DNA from 3 places in the Rhizobium sp. 05N49 genome. Region 2 is predicted to be linked to each of the others. Evidence: predicted binding sites of a transcription regulator. Region 2 holds the regulator's gene; each other region holds the start of a gene.
The links. Region 2 encodes LexA, which represses DNA repair genes until DNA is damaged. Its sites were predicted from a motif close to TGTTCNNNNTGTGTTCNG; they were not measured.
Positions count from the first base shown of each region.

Region 1 (9,795 bases), on a different contig from region 2:
TGGGCGTGCCGGTCGTTATCACCGACAGCGAGCTGACACCGGAGCCTATCGACCATCCGACCCTGTTCCGCCCCGACCGGCCCGAACCGGCGCCCCTGCTTACGGACGTGGAACTGCGGCCTGCCATCGGTGATGCGAAGACGCAGGTGCAGGTCGCCATGAACGAGACGACGGCTGCCCTGCCGATACCGCAGTTTCAGCTGCAGGCACCGGCTGCCGAGACCTCGCCGATCAGCATCCTGATGACGCGCCGGACGCTGCGTGAAAATGTCGTCGATATCCAGACCCTGCTGAACCAGCTCGGCTTTGCCGCCGGCGAGCCGGACGGGCTGGCCGGTCCCGCGACCGTTCAGGCCATCAATGCTTTCAAAGCGCTGCGGCCAAAGGAATTTGCTCGTGACAAGGGCCTGATCACGGATACTCTCCTCAGGGAAGTTTACGCAGCGGCAGGCCGGGGCGAACCACCGAATGGCGTCATCATGGTGCGGAAGGATTTCAAGCCGCTCTTCGAAGCACCCATTACCATCGCCGATCCGGCCCTTGCTCTCGGCACGCATTTCTTCTCGCTGCATTCAGTCGATGAGGCAGCCGGCACGGCGGATTGGCTGGGCGTGACGCTGGAAAACAATCTTTCCCGCGAAACGGTGAAGCGGCTCGGCATCGCCAACCAGGAAAGCTCCATCATCAGCGGCCGTCCAATCGCCAGAGCACTCAGCCGCATCTCAATGTCTGAAGAGACCCGCCACCGGATCGATGCGCTGATCTCGCCCGGCTCGACGCTGACAATATCAGATACAGGGGTCGGTCCAGAAACCGGTGACGGCACGGAATTCATCACCATCACGCGCGAGAGCTGAGACCTACCAAGGCTTCTCGCTGGCACGCTCGTCGTAGCTTCGGCGGGCCGCGATGATCTTTGTCTGGTTGGTCTCGGTCCAGACGACAAGCGCCTTGATCGTGTCATGCAACGTGCAACCGAGCTCCGTCAGCGCATATTCGACCCTTGGAGGCACCACGGGATAGACCGTTCGCTCGATCAGACCGTCTCGCTCGAGCTGACGCAGTGTCGTTGTCAACATGCGCTGGCTGATGCCGTCGATGCTCCTGCGCAATTCAGTAAAGCGCAAAGTGCGCTTTTCCAGCAGGGCGATGACCAGCAGCGACCATTTATCGGCGATGCGATCCAGAATCTGGCGCACCTCGCACTCCTGTCGCGCATCCCATTGATGGATGTCGTAATCGCGGTCGGTGCTGCAGCAGTCACTCGGTGAGTTTGAAGTGCCTTCTTCCATGGGTTCGAACAATGCCCTACCTTTTCCTTGGTTACAATAGGGAACCGAGGATCAATATGTAACCATCTTCGCTCTTCCCTGCCCTCTACCGACAAGGAATCCATGATGTCTACAAGTCCTCCCCTGACAGCGGAGCGTGGAAGAATGAGCGCCGGTGCCGCCGGCATGCTCGCGGTACTCTGCGGCGCGATCTTTCTCGAAGGCGTCGATGCGGCCATGCTCAATGTCGCGCTGCCCTCGATCCGGGCCGACCTCGGTCTTTCGACCACGACGCTCAGCGCCGTGGTTTCTGCCTATGTGCTTGCCTATGCCGGGCTGATGCTGCTCGGCGGGCGCGTCGCGGATATGTACGGGAAGCGCAAGGTCTTCCTGACGGCGCTGACCGTCTTCCTGCTCTTCTCCGGCCTCGGAGGCTTTGCGAGCGAAGGATGGATGCTGCTGACGGCCCGCTTCGTGACGGGTGCAGCCGCCGCCTTCATGACACCTGCCGGCCTTGCACTCATCAATGGCAGTTTTCCCGAGGGACCGCAGCGCAACCGGGCGGTGCTGATCTATGCCGGCACTGCATCGGCCGGCTTCTCCCTCGGCCTCGTCATCGGCGGGCTTCTATCCGCAATCGGCTGGCGATGGGTGTTCTTCGCGCCGGTGATCTTCTCCGCCATCCTGCTGGTTGCCGGTATGAAGCTGATCGCGGAGGACAAGGAGGTTACAGCCCCGCGCCAGAGGTTCGATGTTGCCGGCGCGGTCACCCTGACCGGCGCCATGCTGCTCGCCGCCTACGCGCTGACCCGGCTCGAGCATGCGACGAGCGACCTCACCTGGACACTGGCAGCAGCAGGGGCGAGTGCTGTGCTCTGGGTCGCCTTCATCCTCATCGAACGCAATTCGCGGGCGCCGCTGGTCCGCCTCGGGATCTTCCGGTCATCGGCATTGCTGCAATCCAACCTCGGAGCGATGCTCTTCACCGGCGCCTTCTTCGGCTTCCAGTTCATCGTCTCGCTCTACCTGCAGGAACTGCTCGGTTGGTCCGCCTTCGAAACCAGCCTCGCCCTCATCGTCATTGGCATGGATGCCATCCTCGCACCGCTGCTGACGCCCTTGCTCGTGGAGCGCTTCGGTAATGGACGTGTCGTGCTCGGCGGCTTCGCCCTTGCCGTCGCAGGCTACGCGCTCTTCCTCGACATGGGGCTCGACTGGACCTATGCGGCGATGCTGCCCTCGACAATCCTGCTCGGCCTCGCCTTCTCGCTCGGCTATGGGCCGCTGACGATCATCGCAACCGACGGCATTGCCGAACACGAACAGGGACTGGCGAGCGGGCTGGTGAATACGTCCTTCCAGTTCGGTGCGGCACTCGGCCTTTCCGCCGTCAGCGCTGTCGGCACTCTGGCGCTCGGCGACGGCGAAAGCCCATCCGAACGGCTGGACGCGCTGCGCACCGCACTTCTGGTGCCGGTCGGAGGCACGCTGATCGGTACGGCAATCATGGGCTTCGGCAGGTGGCGCTGCTCCGGTCTGTCCGGCCGGCCGCAAACCGGCTGACAAACAAGGGCGGCCGGCGCATGCCGGTCGCCCTTTTCATTAGACGAGTTCGACGTCGACGATGCCGGGAGCGGCCCGCAATGCGGCGGCGATCTCCGGCGTGATGCGGTATTTGTCCTGCAGTACGACTTCGACCTCGCGCTTGCCCTCCTCCTTGATCACGATGAAGGAGACCAGGCCATCGCCCCTGGCGTTCAGATGCGCAGCAACGGCGCGCAGCGGGCCGGAATCGCGCACATAGACGCGCAGCGCCTTCTGCATCTGCAGCGATTTTTCCTCCAGCGACTGGACGGTCTGCAGACGCAGGCTGACGCCTTCCGGCCGCTCTTCGCCAATAGCGGTAATGACGAAGGATTTTCCGGGCTCCAGCACGTCACGATACTGGTTCAGCATTTCGGAGAAGAGGACGGCTTCGTACTGACCCGAGGAATCCGAAAAGACGATGATGCCCATCTTGTTGCCGGTGCGCGTCTTGCGCTCCTGCTTGGAAATCACCGTCCCTGCCAAGCGCCCGTTCGCAGCACCCTGCTTCACCGCCGTGGAGAAATCCGCGAAAGTCTGCACGCGCATCTTCTGCAGGATGTTGTTGTAGCTGTCGAGCGGATGGGCAGTCAAGTAGAAGCCCAGGACCTGGAATTCCTTGAGCAGCCGCTCGGAGGCGAGCCAGGGCGAGAACGGCGGCAAGGCGATCTTTTCCGGACCTGAAGAGAGCGCTCCGCCGAAGATATCGGACTGGCCGCTGAGCTTGTTTTCCTGGGCGCGCTGCGCATAGCCGAGCACACGGTCGAGACCAGCCGAAAGCTGGGCGCGATCCAGATTGAAGCAGTCGAAGGCGCCGGCATAGATGAGGCTTTCCAGCACGCGGCGGTTTACCTGGCGCGGATCGATGCGCAAGCAGAAATCCTCGATGCTGGCAAAAGGTTTGTCGCCGCGCATTTCGACGATGTGATCCACCGCAGATTCGCCGACGCCCTTGAGGGCCGCAAGCGCGTAATAGATGCGGTTATCGCCGGTCTCGAACTGGCGGAAGGAGGTCTGGACGGAGGGCGCGATCACCTCGATGCCCAGGCGCTTGGCATCCTGGCGGAAGTCGTTGACCTTTTCCGTGTTCGACATATCGAGCGTCATCGACGCGGCCAGGAACTCGACCGGATAATGCGCCTTCATAAAGGCCGTCTGGTAGGAGACGATGGCGTAGGCGGCGGCATGCGACTTGTTGAAGCCGTAGTTTGCGAACTTCGCCAAGAGTTCAAAGATATTGTCGGCCTGCGGCTTCGACACGCCGTTCTTGACCGCGCCGACGACGAAGCGCTCGCGCTGCTGGTCCATTTCGGCCTTGATCTTCTTACCCATGGCGCGGCGCAGAAGATCGGCTTCGCCAAGCGAATAGCCCGATAGGACCTGGGCGATCTGCATCACCTGTTCCTGGTAGACGATAACGCCCTGCGTTTCCTTGAGCAGATGGTCGATCGTCGGATGGATCGATTCCAGCTCTTCATCGCCATGCTTGCGGGCATTGTAGGTCGGGATGTTTTCCATCGGACCCGGACGATAGAGCGCGACCAGCGCGATGATATCCTCGATGCAGTCCGGCTTCATTCCGATCAGCGCCTTGCGCATGCCGGCGCTTTCCACCTGGAACACGCCGACGGTCTCGCCGCGCGACAGCATCTCGTAGGTCTTCTTGTCGTCGAGCGGGATCTTGGCGAGATCGACCTCGATGCCGCGCTTCCTGCAGAAATCGACGGCGACCTTGAGCACGGTCAGCGTCTTCAGGCCGAGGAAGTCGAACTTCACGAGGCCGGCCTGCTCCACCCACTTCATGTTGAACTGCGTGACCGGCATGTCCGATCGCGGATCGCGATACATCGGCACGAGTTTCGACAGCGGGCGATCGCCGATCACGATACCGGCGGCGTGGGTCGAGGCGTGGCGATAGAGGCCTTCGATCTTCTGGGCGATATCGAGCAGGCGGGCGACGACAGGCTCTTTGGCGGCCTCTTCCTGCAGCTTCGGCTCTTCCTCGATCGCCTTGGAAAGCGGCGTGGGGTTTGCCGGATTGTTCGGCACGAGCTTGCAGATCTTGTCGACCTGGCCGTAGGGCATTTCCAAGACGCGGCCGACGTCGCGAAGGGCGGCGCGTGCCTGCAGCGAACCGAAGGTGATTATCTGCGCCACCTGCTCGCGACCATACTTCTGCTGCACGTAGCGGATCACCTCTTCACGGCGATCCTGGCAGAAGTCGATATCGAAGTCCGGCATCGAAACGCGTTCCGGATTGAGGAAGCGCTCGAAGAGCAGTGAGAAGCGTAGCGGATCGACGTCGGTGATCGTCAGCGCATAGGCGACCAGCGAGCCTGCACCCGAGCCGCGGCCCGGGCCGACCGGAATGTCATGCTGCTTGGCCCATTTGATGAAGTCGGCAACGATCAGGAAGTAGCCGGGGAACTTCATGCGCTCGATGACGCTCAATTCGAATTCCAGCCGCTCGCGGTAATCCTTCTCTTCGTAACCTGCCGACATCCCAAGCTCGGCGAGGCGCATGTCGAGCCCCTCTTCCGCCTGCCGGCGAAGCTCCAGCGCCTCGGCGCGTTCGGCCTCTTCAGGATCGGCGGTGGCGCCGGTGAAGCGCGGCAGGATCGGCTTGCGGGTCTTCAGAATGAAGGAGCAGCGTCGAGCGATCTCGACCGTATTCTCCAGCGCTTCCGGCAGATCGGCGAAGAGCTTTTCCATCTCCGCGCGGCTCTTCAGGTAGTGATCCGGGGAGAGTCGGAAACGGCTGTCGTCGGAGACAATGGCGTTGTGGGCGACCGCCATCAGCGCGTCGTGGGCGTCATAATCGTCGCGCGTCGGGAAGAAGGCTTCATTGGTCGCGACCAGCGGAAGATCATGCTTGTAGGCAAGGCCGATGATCTTCTGTTCGTGCCGCTTGTCGTAAGTGCCATGGCGCTGCAGCTCGACATAGAGCCGGTCGCCGAAGATGCGCTTCAGCGTCAGCAGCCGCGTCTCCGCCGCGGCGGCGTGGCCGTCCTTGAGCGGCATGTCGATCGGCCCGGTCGAGGCGCCCGTCAGCGCTATCAGACCTTCCGTCCCGATCTCATCCAGCCATGAGGCACGGATATGTATTGTCGAATTGCCTTCGCCGCCGAGATAGGCACGGCTGACGAGATCGACCAGCCGTTCATAGCCCGCATCCGTCGCAGACAGAAGCACGATGGACGGCAGCTTGACCAGCGCCTGCTGGCCTCCCCGCTTTTCGGTTTCGAGGCCGTCTTCCATGTCGATCGACACCTGACAGCCGATGATCGGCTGCAACCCGTCATCCATCGCCTTCTGGGAAAACTCCAGGGCGACGAAGAGATTGTTGGTATCTGTGATGGCAATCGCCGGCTGATTATCGCCGGCCGCCTTGTACAGGATCTTCTTGAGAGGCAATGCGCCTTCGAGAAGTGAATAGGCGGAATGCACCCTCAGATGGACGAAGCCCGGCGTTTCGCCGATCGCACCCTGTTCCGCATCCGCCATGACATGCCCTTCCAACTGCATCAATGAAGAATGCGCATTGTCGGCATTGAAGGCGATTCTGTCCAGAAAAAGTCCCGCTTCAGGACCGCATGGCAGCCATGCGGTCCCCTGAAATCTTACATTGCCATGACAATCAGCGAGAAGCTGGCAACGAACATTGCGATGGAGGTGAATGCTGCGATATCACGGATCATGTCAGTCATTTGGCTCTCCTTTGCTCTTATGTTTTTAATTTGTTCCATGTATGTTCTATTGTCAACAGGTTTACCCCCCGCTTCTGCGGGACATGGTTAACATCGGAGCAGAGGGACTATGGACGTTCTGGAACTCAATAGCTTCATTGTCGAAGCCAAATCGCAGACATATGTCGCCGGCGCCAAGTCGCAGCCGTCCTATCGGATCGGTGCCCACGATATCGGTTACAAGCGCGGCATCTGGCGTTATCTCGACAGCTATTTTGGCGGTACGGACTTTGCCGGCCAGGAAGTGGTGTGGCTGGAGGAAAAGCCGGTGTGGGCGATGAACTATTTCGGGCGCATCATCGAACCGGGAATCATCGACTTGACCATTGCCGGCACTGTCATCTGCGCCGCGCTATCACAGCTCTACAGGCAAGGCCGCTTTCTCGGCGGAATGGTTCTCGATCACGCGCTGGGACACTATGTCGATAGTAGCGAAGGCGATTGCACACATTTCCGCGGCCACGAATTTATTCTCGTGGACGGCCTGAAGGCCTATGAGCTCGATTATCGCGGCGGGCTGATTATCCCCTGAGAATCAGAAATCCACGACCTTGCCGTCGGCGATCGTCACGCGCCGGTCCATGCGCCGGGCGAGCTCGTGGTTGTGGGTGGCGATCAGCGCGGCAAGGCCGGACTGTCGCACCAGCGCCTCAAGAGCGTCGAAGACATAGCTGGCGGTTTCCGGGTCGAGATTGCCGGTCGGCTCGTCGGCCAGAAGCAGGCTCGGCGCATTGGCAACGGCGCGCGCGATTGCCACGCGCTGCTGTTCACCGCCGGAAAGCTCGCCCGGGCGATGCACGCCGCGATGGCCGATGCGCATGTAATCAAGAAGCATCTTTGCCCGTTCGCTCGCTTCCTTCCATGAGAGGCCGGCGATGAGCTGCGGCATCATGATGTTCTCCTGTGCAGAGAATTCCGGCAGCAGGTGATGGAACTGGTAAACAAAGCCGATCTCGCCGCGGCGGATGGCGGTGCGCTTGTCATCGGAAAGGCCATCACAGGGGCGGCCGTTGACCACTACCTCGCCGCCGTCAGGATGCTCCAGCAGCCCTGCGACATGCAAAAGCGTCGACTTGCCGGTGCCTGACGGCGCCACCAGCGCCACCATCTCACCGCTCGACAGAGTGAAATCCGCACCCTTGAGAATGGTCAGCAGCGTTTCGCCCTGTCCGTAATGGCGTTCGACGCCCGAAAGCTTGAGAACGACGTTGCGTTTCATGAATGCGGCATTCCTTGGATTGGGCCTTGGATCGTGCATGACCTTGAATCGGGCCTTATTCGTAGCGGAGGGCCTGGACGGGGTCGAGGCGGGAGGCGCGCCAGGCCGGGAAGATCGTCGCGATGAAAGAGAGCGTCAGCGCCATGACGACGACGGAGATCGTTTCACTCACATCCATTTCCGCCGGCAGCTGGCTGAGGAAATAGAGCTGCGGATCGAAGAGCACCGTGCCCGAAACCCAGGAGAAAAACTGACGGATGGATTCGATGTTGATGCAGACGAACACGCCGAGCAGCACGCCGGCGATCGTGCCGACAATGCCGATAGCAGCCCCCGTCATGAAGAAGATCCGCATGATGGCGCCTGAACTTGCGCCCATGGTGCGCAGGATCGCGATATCGCTGCCCTTGTCCTTCACCAGCATGATGAGACCGGAGATGATGTTGAGCGCAGCGACGAGCACGATCAGCGTCAGGATCATGAACATCACGTTCCGCTCTACCTGCAAGGCGGAGAAAAAGGTCTGGTTGCGCTGGCGCCAGTCGGTGATGGCGATCTGCCGGCCGGCTGCTTCCTCGACTTTCGGCCTCAGATTGTCGATATCGTCGGGATTGTTGACGAAGAGCTCGATCGACTGCACCAGCCCGTCGGCATTGAAATAAAGCTGCGATTCCTCGAGCGGCATGTAGATGATCGAAGCATCATATTCCGACATGCCGATCTCGAAGATCCCGGAAATCTTGTAGGATTTGATGCGCGGATTGACGCCCATCGGCGTCACATCACCCTCCGGTGACGTGAGCGTAATCAGGTCTCCGACGCGCAGTCCGAGCTGATCGGCCATACGGCTTCCGACGAGAACGCCATCGCCAGCGGCAAATCCCACCATGTCGCCGGACTTGATGTTGTCGGAAACCGTCTTCAGCTTGGTCAGATCTTCAGCCCGCGTTCCACGCACCAGCGCACCTGTGCTGCCGCCGGTCTGCGAGGAAGCCAGCACCTGGCCTTCCACCAATGGCAGCGCCATCTTGACGCCGGGTACGGCTTCGAATTTCTTCACGAGATCGGCGTAGTCGGTGAAGGGACCGTCGACCGGCTGGATGATCATGTGGCCGTTGATGCCGAGGATGCGGGAGACCAGTTCCGTGCGGAACCCGTTCATGACGGCCATGACGATGATCAGCGTCGCAACGCCCAGCATGATGCCGACGAAGGAGAAGCCGGCAATGACCGAGATGAACGCCTCCTTGCGGCGGGCGCGCAGATAGCGCCACGCCACAAGGCGTTCGAAGGTGGAGAATGGCTTGCCAGCCGGACCCAAGCCGGATTTGAAACTCCGGTCCACTGCTGCCTCTGCCATTTCGCCTCCGTCTTTCCTAGGCCACGAACCTGTTGATCGCCGCTTCGATGGTCATCGTTTCGCGGGCGCCGGTTTTGCGGTCCTTCACTTCCACCTCGCCGTTCGCGACCGCCCGCGGACCGGCAATGATCTGGTATGGCACGCCGATCAGGTCGGCGGTCGCGAATTTGGTACCGGCACGGTCATCCGTGTCGTCATAAAGCACGTCCTTGCCCGCCTTGGTCAGCGCCGCGTAGATCAGCTCGCAGGTGCCGTCGCAGGCCTCGTCACCGGCCTTCATGTTGATGACCACGACATCGAAGGGTGCGACCGACTCCGGCCAGATGATTCCGTTCTCATCATGCGATGCTTCGATGATGGCGGGAACAAGGCGTGTCGGGCCAATACCGTAGGAACCCATGTGAACGAAGTGTTCCTTACCGTCAGGACCCTGCACCTTTGCACCCATCGGCTCGGAATACTTGGTACCGAAGTAGAAAATATGGCCGACCTCGATACCCCGTGCAGAAAGACGCTCGCCTTCCGGAATGGCGTTGAAGGCCGCCTCATCGTGCATTTCCGAAGTCGCGGCATAAAGCGACGTCCACTTGTCGAAAACTCCCTTCAGGCCTTCGA
Region 1 is NZ_JBFTME010000007.1:301,550-311,344, reverse strand. Features, by position in the region: gene AC1DF8_RS16955 (L,D-transpeptidase family protein) at 1-857, shown strand, start outside; gene AC1DF8_RS16950 (winged helix-turn-helix transcriptional regulator) at 861-1,292, opposite strand; gene AC1DF8_RS16945 (MFS transporter) at 1,437-2,834, shown strand; gene dnaE (DNA polymerase III subunit alpha) at 2,874-6,359, opposite strand; gene AC1DF8_RS16935 (DUF5680 domain-containing protein) at 6,672-7,133, shown strand; gene AC1DF8_RS16930 (ABC transporter ATP-binding protein) at 7,137-7,820, opposite strand; gene AC1DF8_RS16925 (lipoprotein-releasing ABC transporter permease subunit) at 7,876-9,180, opposite strand; gene proS (proline--tRNA ligase) at 9,197-9,795, opposite strand, start outside.
Region 1: a site for LexA is predicted at 6,594-6,611, ahead of AC1DF8_RS16935 (DUF5680 domain-containing protein). Genes of this name have one in related genera too.

Region 2 (9,795 bases):
CTGCGCCATCTGCATGCCGACGACGACAGCTTCCTGGCCGATATAAAGGTGACAGAAACCACCGATGAAGCCCATGCCGTAAAGCTGGCCCGCCTTTTCTTCGAAACGGCGGATGAGCAGCATCTCGCGATAGGCCTTCAGCTCTTCATCGCGATCGAAATCGGCGACAGGGCCGCCATTCGATGCCTTGGCTGCAGACTTCGCACTATTTTTGCGGCTGGAAACGGTCGCGGTTTTGCGCAACGCCATTCAACCCTCCCTATGGGTTTATCGGTTCTCAGGTGGCGCGTACCATAGGGAAGAAAAATGACCACAGCAATGCCATAATTGCATGGCTCATATTCGCCGTTAAATTATTGATAAACAATAAGAATTTTAGATTAACCCAAATTCGGTTAATTGCGATAGTGATTGTAAATGACGATCTCGTCCGCGCGCGACATGTTGAGCTGATACCGCGCCTTTTCGTCGAGCATATCCTTGTCCAGCGAGCCGTCACTCAAGAGCGCAACCTGCGCCTCCAGATGCTCACGCTTGGCCTTCAGCACAGCCAGTTCCTTCTCGCGCGCGACACGCTGGCGCTCGAACGCCTCCGTCGCACGCAGACCATAGTCACCGTGAATGCAATGATAACCGAAATAGGAGAGGAAGGCGACCGTCATGGCCGGAATGACGAAGCGACCTGTCTTTCTCTTCTTATGATGCTTTGTCCACATACACGCATGCTCTAACGCATTACCAATCATTTCAATCTAGCGCGCAGAGATTAACCGTTCGTTGACTCTGAGCGACTCCCGGCCAGACTCAACAAAAAACCCGCGCCGGAGCGCGGGTTCCAAATGGCTGATTTACAAGCGCGTATTAGGCGCGGATGATGGAGCGGCCGGCGTACTGAGCCTGCGGGCCGAGACCTTCTTCGATGCGGATCAGCTGGTTGTACTTGGCAAGGCGATCCGAGCGCGACAGCGAGCCGGTCTTGATCTGGCCGCAGTTGGTGGCAACTGCGAGATCGGCGATCGTGGAGTCCTCGGTTTCGCCGGAGCGGTGCGACATGACGGCGGTGTAGGCCGCCTTGTGCGCCGTGTTGACGGCATCGAGCGTTTCCGTCAGCGAGCCGATCTGGTTGACCTTGACCAGGATCGAGTTGGCGACGCCCATGCGGATACCGTCGCGCAGGCGAGCCGAATTGGTGACGAACAAATCGTCGCCAACCAGCTGGCACTTCTTGCCGGCGAGATCGGTCAGCGTCTTCCAGCCTTCCCAGTCGTCTTCAGCCATGCCGTCTTCGATGGAGATGATCGGATACTTGGCAGCGAGTTCTGCCAGGTACTCGGCCATGGCGCCTGGCTCGAGCGTGCGGCCTTCGCCTTCCAGTACGTACTTGCCGTCCTTGAAGAATTCGGTCGAGGCGCAATCGAGGCCGAGGCACATGTCGTCGCCCGGCTTGTAGCCGGCTTTCTCGATCGACTTCATGATGAAATCGAGGGCTTCCGGAGCGCTCTTTAGGCCCGGTGCGAAGCCGCCTTCGTCACCGACGTTGGTGTTGTGGCCCTGTGCCGCCAGTTCCTTCTTCAGCGTGTGGAAAACTTCCGAACCCATGCGGACGGCTTCGCGGATCGAATCTGCGCCGACCGGCAGGATCATGAATTCCTGGAAGTCGATCGGGTTATCGGCATGGGCGCCGCCGTTGATGATGTTCATCATCGGGACCGGCAAAAGGCTTGCGGAGGCACCGCCGACGTAACGGTAGAGCGGCAGGCCGGCAGCCTGCGCTGCAGCCTTGGCGACAGCAAGCGAAACGCCGAGGATGGCGTTGGCGCCGAGGCGCGACTTGTTTGGCGTGCCGTCGAGTTCAATCATGATCTTGTCGATCTGGATCTGGTTTTCAGCATCGATGCCGCCGATCGCGTCGAAGATTTCCGTGTTGGCAGCTTCGACAGCCTTTTCAACACCCTTGCCGAGATAACGCTTGCCGCCATCGCGGACTTCTACGGCTTCGTGCGCGCCGGTCGAAGCACCCGAGGGAACAGCTGCACGGCCCATGCTGCCGTCTTCGAGATAGACGTCGACTTCGACGGTGGGGTTACCACGGCTATCGAGAATCTCGCGGGCGATGATATCGGTAATTGCAGTCATGGTCTCTTCCTGCTCGGTGGGTGGATAAATCGTTTGAAATCGTCTTAATCGAAGGTGCGCAAATTACAATGCCGCAATTTTGCACGTTCAAGCAGCGCATCAGACGTGGCCTATAGCACATTCATGTCAGGGTTTTGAAGGGAACGGCAGTCGTCGGTCAGCATATCCCACCCATCGAAAGATGATAAACAGTCCATCCGGGCAGAATGTTGGCAGGCCGCCACCGTCGATAGCAACCCACGGCTGAAAATCCCTGGAATAGCCCCAATTTTGGACGGTTACATGCCCCTTGATTTCAGCCTTCGGTAACCATCCCGGCTTAATTTTAATACCCGTGTGAGATCCTCAGAAGTCAGTCGTTTCAGCCCTTGGGGCGATACGGAACGGCAGGGATGAAAAGCTGCAGCCTCGCGCCAAAAACAACCAGAACGCGATTTTATCGACTCTCTTGGCGGCATTTCACATGGGGCACAGATGAAACTCAATATTGCACGCAGCCTTGCCATTTTCGGTGCCGTTGTCATCCTCGGACTGGTGACCTCCATCGGCTTGCAGAACTACGCACTCAACATGCTTCGTGTGAACGGGCTGATGTATAAGCAGATCATCTACGGCAAGGATCTTGTCGCCGATATTCTCCCGCCGCCGCTCTATGTCATCGAACCCTACATGCTCGCGCTCGAAGCCGTCGAGCAGCCAGCCTCGGCAAAGGCCAATATCGAACGCATCCAAACGGTTCTGAAGTCGGCTTATGAAGACCGCCGCAAATATTGGTCCGAAACGCCGCTCAGCGCCGATCTCAAGCGCAAGCTTCTCGACAACGTTCTCGTCAAGGGTGACGCGTTCTGGCAGGTCATGAACGAGGAGGCGATACCCGCAATCCTGAAGGGCGACAAGGCCGCCATCGAATCGGCGCTCCCCAAGCTTGCTACGAATTTTCATGTTCACGAAACGGCCGTAAACGAACTCGTGGCGATGGCCAACGCCTTCCAGATGGACGCCGAAAAGCAGGCAGCGGATCAAACGGAACTGCTCTCCGCCGTTACGCTATCGGCCGCCGCGCTTTCCTTCGTGATTATCGTCGTCGGGCTCTACATGTTCCGCCGGCGCGCAATCGTGCCGCTATCGGCGATGCGCGATTATATGGCGGTGCTTGCGAGCGGCGACTATTCCCGCGAAGTTCCCTATGTCAGACGATCCGACGAAATCGGAGAAATGGCGCGCGCGGTCACGGTCTTTCGCGAATCGGCAGAAGAACGCAACGCTATACGCGCGCTGCAGGACGAGGAACGGCAGGTACAGATGCGCCGCGATGCCGAACTGGACGCATCGAAGAGCGTGGAGAATGCCACGCGCCAGCGCGTTATCGAAAGCCTGAGCGCAGGCCTGGAACGTCTCTCACGCGGCGACCTGACCGTGCGTCTCGACGAGCAGTTCGCCAATACTTACGAGAAGCTTCGCGAGACCTTCAACACCAGCATCATCATTCTTTCCGATGCCATGAAAGACATTTATGCCGCCACGAATACGGTCGGCGACAGTTCGCGCGAAATCGCGCTCAGCACCAATGATCTGGCACAGCGCACCGAGAGCCAGGCAGCTTCCCTCGAACAGGCGGCTTCGGCACTGGATCAGATCACGGTCACGGTGAAAAACTCCTCGGAGCGGGCCCATGAAGCCAATGCGATGATGTCAGCCACGAAGGAGAGCGCGGCGCATTCCGCCGAGATTGTTCGTGAAGCAGTGACTGCCATGGAGAAGATCGAGGACTCAGCGGTCAGGATCGGCGATATTATCAACGCCATCGATGAGATCGCCTTTCAGACCAATCTTCTGGCGCTCAACGCGGGTGTCGAGGCAGCACGCGCCGGAGACGCGGGGAAAGGCTTTGCCGTCGTCGCTCAGGAAGTCCGCGAGCTCGCCGGACGCTCCGCCAATCTCGCCAAGGAGATCAAGCTTCTCGTCGAGACGTCGTCGCGACAGGTTTCCGCGGGTGTTGCACTTGTCAACCGTACCGGCGAGGCACTCGGCGATATCGACCGCCAGGTGCTGCAGGTGACGGCGCTGATCGAAGCGATCGTGCGCTCGTCTTCGGAACAGTCGGTCGCGCTCGTCGAGGTCAACGCTGCCGTCAACCGGATGGATCAGGTGACCCAGCAGAATGCATCCATGGTCGAGGAAACGAACGCCGCATGCCAGGAGCTCGGCACCGAGGCGTCCCAGCTCGGGCGCATGCTCTCCCGCTTCGCACTGGAGGAAAAGCGCCCGTCCCGCGCGGCAGCCTGATGCCGCCCGCTGTTCAGGCGGCCTTGGCGATCGCGTCGAAGGCGAGAAGCTTCTCGAGAAGTCGCGGCATGTCCTTGAGGTAGACCATGTTCGGCCCGTCGCAGGGGGCGTTATCAGGATCCTGATGGGTCTCGATAAAGACACCGGCAACGCCGACTGCCACGGCTGCACGGGCCAGCGTCTCCACGAACTGCCGCTCACCTCCGGAGGTTTCCCCCTGCCCGCCAGGCTGCTGGACTGAATGCGTGGCGTCGAAAATGACGGGGGCGCCCGTTGCCGCCATGATCGGCAGTGAACGCATGTCGGAGACCAGCGTATTGTAACCGAAGGACGCACCGCGCTCGCAGAGCAGAATGTTCGGATTGCCGCTCTGGTTCAGCTTGCCGAGCACGTTCTTCATGTCCCAAGGCGCCAGGAACTGGCCCTTCTTGACGTTGATGACGCGGCCGGTCTTGGCAGCCGCGACCAGGAGATCCGTCTGGCGAGACAGAAAGGCTGGTATCTGCAGGATATCGACGACCTTACCCACTTCGGCGCATTGTTCTTCGTTGTGGATGTCGGTCAGAACCGGAATGCCGAGTTCTTTCTTGAGATCGGCGAAAACTTCCAGCCCCTTTTCAAGGCCGACACCGCGTTTGCTCGACAAGGAAGACCGGTTCGCCTTATCGAAGGAGGTCTTGTAGACGAGCCCGATGCCAAGCTTGGCGCAGAGTTCCTTCAATGTGCCGGCAACCATGAACGCATGATCGCGGCTTTCCATTTCGCAAGCGCCAGCAATCAGCGACAGGCGTGAAGCATTGGAGAAGGTGACCTTACCGGCGCCTTCGCCGACCGTCACCACGGAGTTGGTAGTAGAGCTCATGATGTTTCCTCAAAGGCGAAGAGTACGCCCTGGCCGGGCGCAGGCTTCACCAGAATACGGTTACCCTTGCGTGTATAGGTCACCCCGTTAGCAGCCAAATGCGCTTCTGTCACGGCCAGATCGCCGACAGCAAAGCGGATCGCCCGACCGCGCAGACCACGATCGGTATCCGACGTGGCAAGATCGAAATAAGCCTCCAGCCCTTCCGGGGTCATCAGGCTGATCTTTGCGTTTCCGGTGGGCACGTCCAGCCCGAAACTCGTGAGCTCAGTAGATGCGCCTTTTGCCACGGAGCGAACGAACTCACCGAAGGCTGTCGGCTCGGGGGCCGCGAGCGCGATCTCGGCAATGCCTGTGACACCATTGGCATGGGTCTCAAGCGCGGTCCGGTTGGCAGGAAGCGGATTGACGCGTTCGACTGCGAAGAGAAAGAAATCCGGTGCCCGCAGGTCGCCAGCGAAGGCGAGCCGGAAGCCGGCAATATTCTCCGTGCCATCCGGCATTTTAACAGGGCGCTCGAACTGCAGCACAGAACCGGCACTCATACTGTCCTTCACGAATCGAGCATGTTCGTGCTTTGCATCTGCCGTCGCAAAGGCAATCGCGGACAGTCCTTCGCTGCCGCAGCGGAAGCGAAAAGCCTGATTGCGGGCGGTGAACACATTGCCATCGTGTGCTGTCTCCTCGCTCTCTTCGACGCTCGCGACACCCAGGGGCTCCAGATAGGATTTGTCGGCAAAGAAAACGCAGGCATTTTCGGTCCCAAAAGGATGACGGGCATCCGGCGCCACAGTGAAACCAAGCTTGCCCAGTCTTTCGCGGGCAAGGTCGATATCGGTAACCGGCAAAACGAGATGATCGATTGCAAGCGTATCTTGGCTCATTAGGTCCCCTCCAACAGTCACAAGGAGATGTGCTTCAGCAGGTGTTGCGAGACAAGGCCGGGAAGGCCCGGGCGCGAGAAAAATAAAATTCTCACCAGAATGGACAGAAGTTTTACGAAAATTTAGCTACTTGCGGAACACATATGGAACATATAGTGTCCGTTCTGGATTTGTTTCAAGACTGGGGTGCACGCCATGCTTACGCGCAAACAACAGGAACTCCTTCTTTTCATTCACGAAAGGATGAAGGAGTCGGGCGTTCCTCCGTCTTTCGACGAGATGAAGGATGCGCTGGATCTGGCCTCGAAATCCGGTATTCACCGGCTGATCACGGCGCTTGAGGAGCGCGGCTTCATTCGCCGGCTTCCGAACCGGGCACGCGCGCTCGAAGTCATCAAACTGCCGGAGGCCTACAGCCCCAGCCTGCAGCCACGTCGCGGCTTTTCACCGAGCGTCATCGAAGGCAGCCTCGGCAAGCCGCAGCCCGTTGCAGCGCCGGCTCCGGCAAAGCCAGCGCCCGCTGCCGATAACGGCAACTCGGTCTCCGTCCCGGTCATGGGCCGCATCGCTGCCGGTGTGCCAATCTCGGCAATCCAGAACAATACGCATGACATCACCGTTCCTGCCGATATGCTCGGCTCCGGCGAACATTATGCGCTCGAAGTTCGCGGCGACTCGATGATCGAAGCCGGCATCTTCGATGGCGACACCGTCATCATCCGAAATGGCAGCACCGCCAACCCGGGTGATATCGTCGTTGCCCTCGTCGACGACGAGGAAGCAACACTCAAGCGCTTCCGGCGCAAGGGTGCATCGATTGCGCTCGAGGCTGCAAACCCTGCCTATGAGACCCGAATTTTCCCACCGGATCGAGTGAAGGTTCAGGGAAAGCTCGTCGGCCTCATTCGCCGCTATCACTGACCGGTGACTGGCTTGCGTCTGCGAATGTATCGCTGCGCCAGTCATAGGCGCGGTGGCGCATCCAGGGGCGTTGCAATGGGCCGAATGCGGTTGCGACATCGATTCCACTATCTGTGAAGCGAAGCTCGACAGAACCTGACTTGCGCAGCGTCTCGGCGGTAAAGAGCAGCGCGCCGGAACGGCAACGGTCGAAGCGCAATCGGACAGGAGTTACGACAATATCGGCCGTATCGCAGGCCGGCCCCAGATAGGCAGCGTTTTCGATGACAGTCAGTTTCTTTCCATTGCCCAGCAAGGCGGTACACCAGGCGCGCTTTTGGCAAGAGAATCGTGACGTTGGGCTGATGGCGAGTGCCTGCCTCATTGTCTCTCTGGCTTCATTCTGTTGATCGGTTGACAGCTGCAATCTTTTGCCATCGGACACGGTGGGTGTGTTGGTGGCTTGAAGCATAACCGGCTTCTGATGCTCTTCGATGGCAAGTGCCCTCTGCCATTGTTCGAAAATGAAGGCTGGCGGCTTTTCACGGTTTGAAGCCATTGCCTCTCCGTCGATTAGAGCGACCAGGCTGCCGTCTTCCGAGATGGTGACGTCGGGCATCGCTTCTGATGGAAGCAACACAACAGCGAACGTTGAAACAGTGATTATTACGGTTCCGATATGCCGCAACCGGGTTCTGAGCAAGGTCAGCAACAGGAAGCCGAAGACGGCTGCCGGAAAGTACCAGCCGGGTAAGCGGGCAACATCTATATTGCCGCCCCACCCCGCCACCGCCTTTGCAATGGCGATCACCAGGTCGAGCCCGAACCCTGCCACCGGCCATAGCCAGCCATCCAGACCAAAAGGCATCAGCAGCATCGCCAGCATGCCGGCCGGCATGACGATGAATGAAATAACCGGCATGGCCGCGAGATTTGCCGGCAGGCCATAAGCAGTCAGCCGGTGGAAATGTTCGATCGAAAACAGCGCCGTCGAGAACCCACCGATGAGAGACGTCAGGAAAATGCCGCCGAAGAAGCCGCCGACCATGAAGAAAGGTTTCATGATCGGAAGTTTGGCAAAGGCATTTTCCCGCATCGGCCGCCCTTTCCAGAGGTCGTATCCGGCGACCAGGGCAAGTGTTGCGGCGAAAGACATCTGGAAGCTCGGTCCGAGCACTTCCGATGGTGAGACCGCGAGGATCACGAGAGCCGACAGCGCCACGTTTCTGAGGCTGATCGACGGCCGATCGAAGAAGACGGCAACCAGCATGATCGCCATCATGATGAAGGCGCGTTCGGCTGAAACGGCAAAACCCGAGATCAGATAGTAAGCCGTCACCGCAGCGAGTGCACCGGCAGCCGCGATCTTCTTGGTCGGCCACGCCTGCGCAATACCGGGGAACAGGCTGAGAATCACGCGCAGCCCGACAAAGAAGATACCGGCGGAGAGTGCCATATTGAGGCCGGAGATCGCCACGATGTGGGCAAGGCCGGACTGCCGCAGTGCCTCCGTCGTTTCATCCGAGATCGCTCGTCTCTCATCGGTGACAAGTGAAGCGGCAAAGGCCCCGGTGTCGCCCGGCAGAGTGGAGCGGATCCGATCGCCGATGCCGCTTCGCAGGCGGTAGAACCACTCCAGTGCGGCCTCGCCGACAGAGCTCGCTTGTTCCGGCTGTTCTGTAACCTTCTTCGGTGCTCCATAGAAGAAGCCGTTAGCACCGATGCCGTCAAAATAGGCGCTGAAGGCAAAATCGTTGAGGTGAGGAAGCGCGGGTCCTGCCGGAGGCGTCAGACGGGCCCTGCCCTCTATGATATCGCCGAGTTCAAAGGGCCGGGCGGCGCCGCGTACGAGCACAGAGATGCGCTCGGGAGGACGCTTGATTTCGGGGGCATCAGTGCCGGCGACGTCAAGGATATAACGCCAGCGCCCTTCACCATCGCCTTCTCGCCGTTCGACCCGGCCAGTCAGCGTTGTCGTCACGGCTGAATCGAGGATCAGCGTCCTTGCCCGCCATGTTTCGATCTGTGCCGAGAGCATTCCGCCGGCAAAGAGAAGCAGGGCAAGCAGTATTGCCCGCAGTCTCGTCCGGGCGTGGCCGCAGAACACAACGGCACTGAGGAGAACGAGCAGGCAAAGGCCGAGCGAGACCGCCGGAACGTTCGAGGCTGCCAGAAACCAGGTTGCAGCACCCGCACCAAGGAAGACCGGCGAGAAGAGAACGAGGCGACCGTGGCCGGCTTCTTCGGCCGCCATACGCACGGACGACCCGGCGTATTGTTTTGCAACGGTTGCCAATTGCCATCGAAACGGGATCGCAAGCTGCGTCCGAGCCGATAGAGGCACAACGGCGCGCGGCACGACACCAGCAAAATCCATATTTTCATCAATGGATTGCTCGTACCGTTCTCTTGTCTCCAACCCCGTCATAATCGCCTGGACCCGCCCCCGGATACCGTCAGAATGCAACCTCAGATCAAAACGCGCAAACAATAATCGATTGAAATACGAGGAAAATTCACAGGAGCGAAAAAACCAGTCAAATCATGGTGTTCTGCTATGCATTCAGCTCATCGCTGCACTGCCTAAAAGATGATGCCGCGATGCACAAAATGGCATCACGGTAACTTGGCATTAGCTTCCCGATCATATAGCTATCGCTGAGGACGCTTAACTCTTATGGCGCTTTTGCGGCGCCACCGCCACTCCGGAGGATCAGCATGACGGAT
Region 2 is NZ_JBFTME010000006.1:361,823-371,617, forward strand. Features, by position in the region: gene pdhA (pyruvate dehydrogenase (acetyl-transferring) E1 component subunit alpha) at 1-249, opposite strand, end outside; gene AC1DF8_RS15380 (FtsB family cell division protein) at 396-716, opposite strand; gene eno (phosphopyruvate hydratase) at 862-2,136, opposite strand; gene AC1DF8_RS15390 (methyl-accepting chemotaxis protein) at 2,611-4,422, shown strand; gene kdsA (3-deoxy-8-phosphooctulonate synthase) at 4,436-5,284, opposite strand; gene AC1DF8_RS15400 (VOC family protein) at 5,281-6,168, opposite strand; gene lexA (transcriptional repressor LexA) at 6,364-7,089, shown strand; gene AC1DF8_RS15410 (ComEC/Rec2 family competence protein) at 7,070-9,496, opposite strand; partial or broken gene AC1DF8_RS15415 (citrate/2-methylcitrate synthase) at 9,787-9,795, shown strand, end outside.

Region 3 (9,795 bases), 270 kb from region 2:
CGAGGCCCTCGAGATCATGGAGGAGCTCGAAGGCAAGGTGGATATCGTCGTCTCCGACGTGGTGATGCCCGAGATGGACGGACCATCGCTGCTGCGCGAGCTGCGCAAGAACTATCCGGATCTGAAGTTCATTTTCGTATCCGGTTACGCCGAGGATGCGTTCGCCCGCAACCTGCCGCCGGAAGCCAAGTTCGGCTTCCTGCCGAAGCCATTCTCGCTGAAGCAACTGGCTGTGGCGGTGAAAGAGACGCTGGATAGCTGATACGAAAAAGGGGCGCTGGAGCGCCCCTTAAATTTCTCAGTAATATTGGCGGGGGGAACCCCGGGGACGATCGGTTATTCGCCGAGTGCGACGGCAATCTCTGCCGCTAGCCGCGCATTGTTCTCCACGAGCGCGATATTCGTCTTCAGGCTCTGGCCATCCGTCAGGTCGAAGATTGTGCTCAGCAGGTAAGGCGTCACCGCCTTTCCGGTGATTTCGTCACGCTCGGCGCTGTCGAGGGCGCGCTCGATATAGATTTCCATTTCCTCACGGGCAATTTCGTCGGCTTCCGGCACCGGGTTGGCAATCAGCATGCCGCCGTCGATACCAAGCTGTTCGCGCGTCGTCTGGAAATTGGCGATCGCTGCCGGGCTGTTCAGAGTCAGCGGGCTGCGGATGCCTGAGGAGCGCGACCAGAAGGCCGGGAATTCATCGCTTTCATAGGTGACGACGGGCACGCCGCGGGTCTCCAGCACTTCCAGCGTCTTCGGAATATCGAGGATCGCCTTGGCGCCGGCACAGACGACGATGACGCCGGTGCGGGCCAGTTCTTCCAGGTCGGCGGAGATGTCAAAGGTTTCTTCGGCACCGCGATGCACGCCGCCGATGCCGCCGGTCGCGAAGACCTTGATGCCGGCGCGTGCCGCGGCAATCATCGTGGCAGCGACAGTCGTTGCACCGGTGCGGCGCTCGGCGATCGCGAAGGCGATATCGGCGCGCGATACTTTCATCACGTCCTTGGCCTTGGCGAGCTGTTCCAGTTCGGCGGCCTCCAGGCCGATATGCAGCGTGCCGTGGATCACGGCGATGGTGGCAGGCACGGCACCCTGGTCGCGGATGATCGCTTCGACGCTGCGCGCCATTTCGATATTGCCGGGGTAGGGCATGCCGTGGGTGATGATAGTCGATTCGAGCGCCACGATCGGTGCGCCGCGCTGCTTGGCGGCGGCCACTTCCTTCGAATAGGAAATCGGCAGCAGGGGCGAGATTGGTTTGGTCATGATCCGTATCCGTTTATCGATGTTGCCGCTTCATTGCAGAATTCTGGCCGCCGGGACAAGCGAAAGCATGTCGCGGAGAAGATCGGGCGCGAGATTTTCGTTCACCGCATGCCGCGATTGAACGGTGAGTGCCGCCGCCGCAGCGCCGTGACGAACGGCCTCTTCGAGCGGATGGCCGCGCATCAGCGCAGACAAAGTGCCTGCTGCGAGCGAATCTCCCGCACCGGTGACATCGGCCACATTGTCAGAAATCGGCGGCTGCAGGAGAAGTGCGCGACCGTTCTTGAAGGCGACAAGCTCGCGCTGGCCGCGGGTGACGACCGCGCCGCCGATGCCGATGTCACCGAGCAGCGACGGCCAGCCGGCAGCGTCGTCCGGCCGCTTGCCGGTGAGGGCTGCAGCCTCGGCCTCATTCATGAAGAGATAGTCGATGCCTCCGAGGCAGGGCAGGAGACGCACGACCTTGGCCGGTGAAATGGCAATTGCCGCGACCGGCTTGCCGAGCGCCTTGGCCCTTGCAACGATCGCGGCTGCCGTTTCCTCCGGCAGGTTGGCATCGAAGAGGATGAAATCGGTGGCAGCGAAAGCATCGCGCACCCAGCGGATCGACAGGCGGCGCGGCACGAAGAAGCGGTAGAGTTCCATGTCGGCGAGCGCGATGACGAGATTGCCGTCCTTCTCAATGATCGCCGTATAGCTCGGCGTCTTGCGGTCGAGGAAGACGAAAGGACGGTCGTTGATGCCGGCAAAGTCGGCCGCCTCGCTCACCATCTCGCCGATCGGATCGCCGCCGCGCGGGGAGATCATCGTCACGTCGAAGCCGAGACGGGCAAGATTGCGGGCCGCGTTGAAGCCGCCGCCGCCCGGTTCCTCGAACCATGAGCCGGGGTTGCTGGCCCCCGGTGCCGTCTCACCGGCGATACGGCCGCGACGATCGATATGGGCGCCGCCGAGGACAAGAATCTTGCCGCTCATTTCTGCACCTCGAAAGCGAATCGAATGCGGCGCAAAGCGGCAGGATTCAGTGCCTGCGGGACATTAAGCCGTTGCTTTGCATCGATAAAACAAAAATAGAACACAGGCCGTTTTACCTTTTTCTTTCAATTATTTGCAACCCCATTGCGAAATAAGAACAAATCAGGTACAAACTTCGCATCAGCGGCGACATTGCTAGAGCAGCGTCAATAACCTAAAGGTGGATCGAATGTCTCAGAATTCATTGCGGCTCGTAGAGGACAAATCGGTGGACAAAAGCAAGGCGCTCGAAGCGGCACTCTCACAGATCGAGCGGTCGTTCGGCAAGGGCTCGATCATGAAACTCGGCTCGAACGAGAACATCGTCGAGATCGAAACGGTTTCCACAGGTTCGCTCAGCCTCGATATCGCCCTCGGCATCGGCGGTCTGCCGAAGGGTCGCATCATCGAGATCTACGGTCCGGAAAGCTCTGGTAAGACGACGCTCGCGCTGCAGACGATTGCCGAAGCGCAGAAGAAGGGCGGCATCTGCGCCTTCGTCGATGCCGAACATGCACTCGATCCGGTCTATGCCCGCAAGCTCGGCGTCGACCTGCAGAACCTCCTGATCTCGCAGCCCGACACCGGCGAACAGGCGCTCGAAATCACCGATACGCTGGTGCGCTCCGGCGCGATCGACGTTCTCGTCGTCGACTCTGTGGCAGCGCTGACGCCGCGCGCCGAAATCGAAGGCGAAATGGGCGACAACCTGCCGGGCATGCAGGCCCGCCTGATGAGCCAGGCGCTGCGCAAGCTGACGGCTTCGATCTCCAAGTCGAATACGATGGTGATCTTCATCAACCAGATTCGCATGAAGATCGGCGTCATGTTCGGTTCGCCGGAAACGACGACAGGCGGTAACGCGCTGAAGTTCTATGCCTCCGTCCGCCTCGACATCCGCCGTATCGGCCAGGTCAAGGAACGCGAAGAGGTCATCGGCAACCAGACGCGCGTCAAGGTCGTCAAGAACAAGATGGCGCCTCCCTTCAAGCAGGTCGAATTCGACATCATGTATGGCGAGGGCGTTTCCAAGACCGGCGAACTGATCGACCTCGGCGTCAAGGCCGGCATCGTCGAGAAGTCGGGCGCCTGGTTCTCCTACAACAGCCAGCGTCTCGGCCAGGGCCGCGAAAACGCCAAGATCTTCCTGCGCGACAATCCGGATCTCGCCCGCGAGATCGAAACGGCGCTGCGCCAGAATGCCGGCCTGATCGCCGACCGCTTCCTGCAGAATGGCGGCCCGGATGCCGGCGATGATGCTGGCGATGGCGACATGTAATCCAGCCTAGCACATAACGAATTCGAACCGGCCGCATTCCCTCACGAGAATGCGGCCGGTTTTGTTTGTTGCTGGACAGTGGCAAGGTCGGACGATRAAAGCCGATGGATTTAATTTTACCTGCCTGCTGGCAGCATCGAAGGGCATGAAATGAGCGGTGTAAACGATATCCGGTCGACCTTCCTCGACTACTTCAAGAAGAACGGCCACGAGATCGTTCCATCGAGCCCGCTCGTGCCGCGCAATGACCCGACGCTGATGTTCACCAATGCCGGCATGGTGCAGTTCAAGAATGTCTTCACCGGTCTCGAAAAGCGTCCCTATTCGACGGCGACGACCTCGCAGAAATGCGTGCGCGCCGGCGGCAAGCATAACGACCTCGACAATGTCGGCTACACTGCCCGCCACCTGACCTTCTTCGAAATGCTCGGCAACTTCTCCTTCGGCGATTATTTCAAGGAGAATGCGATCGAGCTTGCGTGGAAGCTGGTCACCGAGGGCTTCGACCTGCCGAAGAACCGGCTGTTGGTCACTGTCTATTCCGAGGACGAGGAAGCTGCGACGCTCTGGAAGAAGATCGCCGGTTTCTCCGACGACAAGATCATCCGCATCCCGACCTCTGACAATTTCTGGCAGATGGGCGATACCGGTCCTTGCGGTCCGTGCTCGGAAATCTTCATCGACCAGGGCGAGAATGTCTGGGGCGGCCCTCCCGGTTCGCCGGAAGAGGATGGCGACCGGTTCCTGGAATTCTGGAACCTCGTCTTCATGCAGTTCGAACAGACCGAGCCCGGCGTTCGCAACCCGCTGCCGCGCCCGTCGATTGATACCGGCATGGGCCTGGAGCGCATGGCTGCCGTGCTGCAGGGCGTCCAGAGCGTCTTCGACACAGACCTGTTCCGCACGCTGACCGGCACGATCGAAGATGCCGTCGGCGTCAAGGCCGAGGGCAGCGCCAGCCACCGCGTCATCGCCGACCACCTGCGTTCGTCCGCCTTCCTGATCGCCGACGGCGTGCTGCCGTCGAATGAAGGCCGCGGCTACGTGCTGCGCCGTATCATGCGCCGCGCCATGCGCCATGCCCAGCTTCTCGGCGCCAAGGAGCCACTGATGTACCGGCTGCTGCCGACGCTGGTGCAGGAGATGGGCCGCGCCTATCCGGAACTTGTGCGCGCCGAGGCGCTGATCTCCGAGACGCTGAAGCTTGAGGAAAACCGTTTCCGCAAGACGCTGGAGCGCGGCCTGTCGCTTCTCTCGGATGCGACGGCCGATCTCTCCAAGGGCGATATGCTGGACGGTGAGACCGCCTTCAAGCTCTATGACACCTACGGCTTCCCGCTCGACCTGACGCAGGACGCGCTGCGCGCCCGCGAAATCGGCGTCGACATCTCGGGCTTCACCGATGCGATGGAGCGCCAGAAGGCCGAGGCACGTTCGCACTGGGCAGGTTCCGGCGAGAAGGCGACCGAAACCGTCTGGTTCGAACTCAAGGAAAAGCACGGCGCGACCGAATTCCTCGGTTACGACACCGAGACGGCCGAAGGTGTGGTGCAAGCGATCGTCAAGGACGGTGCCGTCGCGAATGAAGCCAAGACCGGCGACAAGGTGCAGATCGTCGTCAACCAGACACCGTTCTACGGCGAGTCCGGCGGTCAGATGGGCGATACCGGCGTGATCTCTTCCGACCACGGCAAGATCGAGATTTCGGATACGCAGAAGAAGGGCGAGGGCCTGTTCGTGCATCTGGGCACCGTGATCGAAGGCGTGGTCAAGGCCGGCGAGCCTGTCGCGCTGACGGTCGATCACGCCCGCCGCTCGCGCCTGCGCGCCAACCACTCGGCAACCCATCTCCTGCATGAGGCGCTGCGCGAAGTGCTCGGCACCCACGTTGCCCAGAAGGGTTCGCTGGTCGCGCCCGAGCGCCTGCGCTTCGACGTTTCGCATCCGAAGCCGATGACGGCAGAAGAACTCAAAGTCGTCGAAGAGATGGCCAATCAGATCGTGCTGCAAAATGCTCCGGTCACGACCCGCCTGATGAGCGTCGACGATGCCATTGCAGAAGGCGCCATGGCGCTCTTCGGCGAAAAATACGGCGATGAAGTGCGTGTCGTGTCGATGGGTACGGGTCTGCATGGCGCCAAAGCCAACAGGCCTTATTCGGTCGAACTCTGTGGCGGCACGCATGTGTCGGCAACCGGCCAGATCGGTCTCGTGCGCATCCTTGGCGAAAGCGCCGTCGGCGCGGGCGTTCGCCGTATCGAAGCCGTAACCGGTGAATCGGCCCGCGAATATCTCGCCGAACAGGACGAGCGCGTTAAGACGCTGGCCGCGTCGCTGAAGGTGCAGCCGTCAGAAGTGCTGTCGCGCGTCGAAGCGCTGATGGATGAGCGCCGCAAGCTCGAAAAGGAACTGGCGGATGCCAAGCGCAAGCTCGCCATGGGCGGCGGGCAGGGCGGTTCTTCCGATGCCGTGCGCGAGGTCGCCGGCGTCAAGTTCCTCGGCAAGGCCGTGACCGGCGTCGATCCGAAGGACCTCAAGGGGCTTGCCGATGACGGCAAGGCGAGCATCGGCTCCGGCGTCGTGACGCTGATCGGCGTTTCCGACGATGGCAAGGCCAGTGCCGTCGTGGCCGTGACGCCCGATCTCGTCGGCCGTTTCAGCGCTGTCGATCTGGTGCGCGTCGCTTCTGCTGCTCTCGGCGGCAAGGGCGGCGGCGGCCGTCCCGACATGGCGCAGGCCGGCGGCCCAGATGGTGCCAAGGCTGACGAGGCGCTTGAGGCCGTTGCGGCCGCACTCGCAGGCTGAGCATTCGCCTGACGACAGGTCAAAATCAAACCGGCTGCGAGATCATCGATTTCGCAGCCGGTTTTGTTTTCGGCACGCCCTGCGGTCAGTTTCTCGTCTGCAATGCGAGGCGGCAGGCGAGGCCGGTGAATACGCCAGCCAGGATATATTGCGGCAGCTTCGGGAAGCGGCGCATCGAGCCCAGACGCGAGCGGATCTGACTGCCGAGCAGGATGACTGCGCCGTTGACGACAAGGCCGATACCGTTCAGCACGCTGGCGAGCACCAGCATCTGCACGCCCATCGAACCGCCCTCGGCATTCACGAATTGCGGAAAGAGCGCGATGACGAAGAGCGCCATTTTCGGATTGAGCAGATTGGTCGCAAGACCGGCAAAGAAGATGCGCCGTCCCGATAGCCGCCTCAGCGTCGAGGCCGGCACAAAGGTGGTGCTTTCGGAACGGATCGTCTTGTAGGCGAGATAAAGCAGATAGAGGCAACCGGCCCAACGCACGGCCTCGTAGGCAACGGGCACGGCCACGAGGAGCTGCGAAAGCCCGAAAGCTGCGGCAAGCGCGTGGCAATAGGTGCCGAGAGCAATACCGGCATAGGTTAGAAATCCGGCTGTGCGTCCCTGGCTGATACTGCGCGAGGCAATCAGCAGCATATCGGGACCGGGCGTCGCAGTGAGCACCAACGCTGCGGCGGCAAAGAGTATCAATGTAGAAAAGTCCGGCATCAGTCTTCCTCTTGGGTTCGAGCCGGAATTCCGGTCTACGCAGGATTCGCTCCCAGCACCAGGCTTTTCCGAAAGTATGAATCGATTTTCGGAAAAGCCTGGCGCGTAGATTCAAAGAGTTAGAGCGTCCTTTGTGCGTCCGAATGGACGCACGGCGCTCTAAGGTTCAAGTCAGCAGGATTTGTCAAATCGGGCTATGCTTTGGTGAGCCGATCGATTTGCAAAGGGTTTGACATGGTGGGTGAAACGGCATGGGCGCTCTACGAGAACCGTCTGAGACGGGTCTCGGCCTATATCCACGATCATCTCGACGAGGATCTGGATATGGAGCGGCTGGCCGAAATCGCGTGCCTGTCGAGCTATCACTGGCACCGGATCTACAGGGCGATTTACGGCGAGACGCTGGCGGCAACCGTCAAGCGGCTGCGGCTGCATCGCGCGGCGGGCGATATCGTCCGTACGGATCTTGATGTCAGCGAGATTGCGAAGCGATCAGGCTATCCCAATCTCCAGTCCTTCAACCGCATCTTCAAATCGGTCTATGGAATGCCGCCGGCACGCTACCGGAAAGAGGGAAGCCACACGCAGTTCCAACCCTCACGCACCGGAAAGGCGCAAGCCATGTTTGATGTCACCCTGAAAACCATCCCGCAGCTCGAGCTCATCGGCGTTCCCCATACCGGCTCCTATATGGAGATCGGCAAGGCCTTCGAGACGCTGTTCGGCACGCTCTATGCCCGTGGGCTCGCAAAGTCGGAGATGCGCATGATCGGCGTCTATCTCGACGATCCCGATCTCGTGCAGCCCGAGAAGCTGCGCTCTGTCGCCTGTGTCGCAGCAGGAGAGGAGACGACCGCCAATGCGCCACTGGAGCGACGCATGGTGGAGGGCGGCGATTATGCCGTGCTGCACCACAAGGGGCCTTACGCCGATATGTACAAGGCCTATCAGTGGCTCTACGCCCAGTGGCTGCCCGCGTCCGGCCGGCAGATCCGGGATCGCGTGATGTTCGAGGAATATCTCAACAATCCGCGCGAAGTCGCGCCGACCGAATTGCGGACGGATATCTACATGCCGCTGGCGTAAACGGCTCTTTTCTGTACGCATTCCGGACGCAAAACCGCTACGCACTTTTGCTGGAATTGCTTCAGGCCGCCTGCATCGCCTTTGCCGCTTCTTCATCCAGCGCCGTTGCCCGCTTATAGGCATCGCGTTCGGAAAGCCGGCCGAAATAATCGACGAACGCCTGGCGCTTTTCGATGCTGCCGAAGGCAAGACCCCAGCCGATATGCGAACCGACATAAACATCGGCAGCGGTATAGCGCTTGCCGGCAATATAGGGGGAGGCGGCCGAAACCGCCTTTTCCAGCGTGCCCATGACATCACCGAACGAGCCGCAACCTGCCATGCGCAGCCGCTCCTGCGGAATTTCGAAGCCGAGCGCCTTCAAGGTGACGGACGCTTCCAATGGCCCGGCGGCGAAGAACATCCAGCGGTAGTAATCGGCTCGCTCATCCGCCTGCGGGCCCAACCCTGCCTGCGGAAACGTGTCCGCAAGATACGCACAGATTGCCGCGCATTCCGTCACGATCGTCTTCCCATGACGGATCGCCGGCACCTTGCCCATCGGGTTGACGGACAGATAGTCCGGTTCCTTCATCGTCCCGCCGAAGGTCAGGACTTCGGTATGATATGGTATGCCGGTTTCTTCCAGCATCCACCGCGCTATCCGGCCGCGCGACATCGGATTGGTGTAGAAGGTGATTTCCTCGGTCATCCTGCTTTCCTCTCTCCCAAGCTTCTTTCGTAGCGCTGGCGCGGGAGATTTCAACCCTTGGAGAAGGCGGCGCCTTCACTGCCGCGCGGGAAATGACCTCTGTCGCCGGCGCTGCGTCAGGGCCGGCGGTCCGGCCGGGAAGGGATCGCCAGCGCTGATTGTAGTGCAGGGTCTGCGTCTCGAGCAAAGCAAGATCAAGGTAAAAGACAATCATATCCTGGCCCTCGCGGCGCGCGAGAAGCCTTAGAAGCTGCAGGAATTCGGGGACAAAACTCTTCTTGGCCATCAGAACCTCCATGCCTAGGCGAGTTTCTGAATAGGCTTTGCAACTTACGCGAGGCTTGCCTTTGAAAGGCGTTGCTAATTTAGTATCCATGAGCACCGAGCCGGCAACAAAAAACCCGGCACAATGGCCGGGTTTTTCGATCTCTATCCTGACAGGGCTCAGGCCATTGCAGCCTGCAGGTTCTGGTCGATCTTGTCGAGGAAAGCCGTCGTGGAGAGCCACGGCTGATCCGGGCCGATGAGCAGCGCCAGGTCCTTGGTCATGAAGCCGGCTTCGACGGTATCGACGCAGACCTTTTCCAGCGTCGAGGCGAACTTTGCGAGTTCGGCATTGTCGTCCAGCTTGGCGCGGTGTGCGAGACCACGGGTCCAGGCGAAGATCGAAGCGATCGAGTTCGTCGAGGTTTCCTGGCCCTTCTGGTGCTGACGGTAGTGGCGGGTGACCGTGCCGTGAGCGGCTTCGGCTTCAACCGTCTTGCCATCAGGCGTCAAGAGAACCGAGGTCATCAGGCCGAGCGAACCGAAGCCCTGGGCAACGGTGTCGGACTGGACGTCGCCATCGTAGTTCTTGCAGGCCCAGACATAGCCGCCGGACCACTTCAGAGCGGAAGCGACCATGTCGTCGATCAGGCGGTGTTCGTAGGTGATGCCGGC
Region 3 is NZ_JBFTME010000006.1:95,117-104,911, forward strand. Features, by position in the region: gene cckA (cell cycle histidine kinase CckA) at 1-262, shown strand, start outside; gene AC1DF8_RS14060 (pseudouridine-5'-phosphate glycosidase) at 337-1,263, opposite strand; gene AC1DF8_RS14065 (carbohydrate kinase family protein) at 1,294-2,238, opposite strand; gene recA (recombinase RecA) at 2,468-3,556, shown strand; gene alaS (alanine--tRNA ligase) at 3,707-6,361, shown strand; gene AC1DF8_RS14080 (LysE family translocator) at 6,447-7,079, opposite strand; gene AC1DF8_RS14085 (AraC family transcriptional regulator) at 7,314-8,165, shown strand; gene AC1DF8_RS14090 (glutathione S-transferase family protein) at 8,227-8,856, opposite strand; gene AC1DF8_RS14095 (NADP-dependent isocitrate dehydrogenase) at 9,301-9,795, opposite strand, start outside.
Region 3: a site for LexA is predicted at 2,324-2,341, ahead of recA (recombinase RecA). Genes of this name have one in related genera too.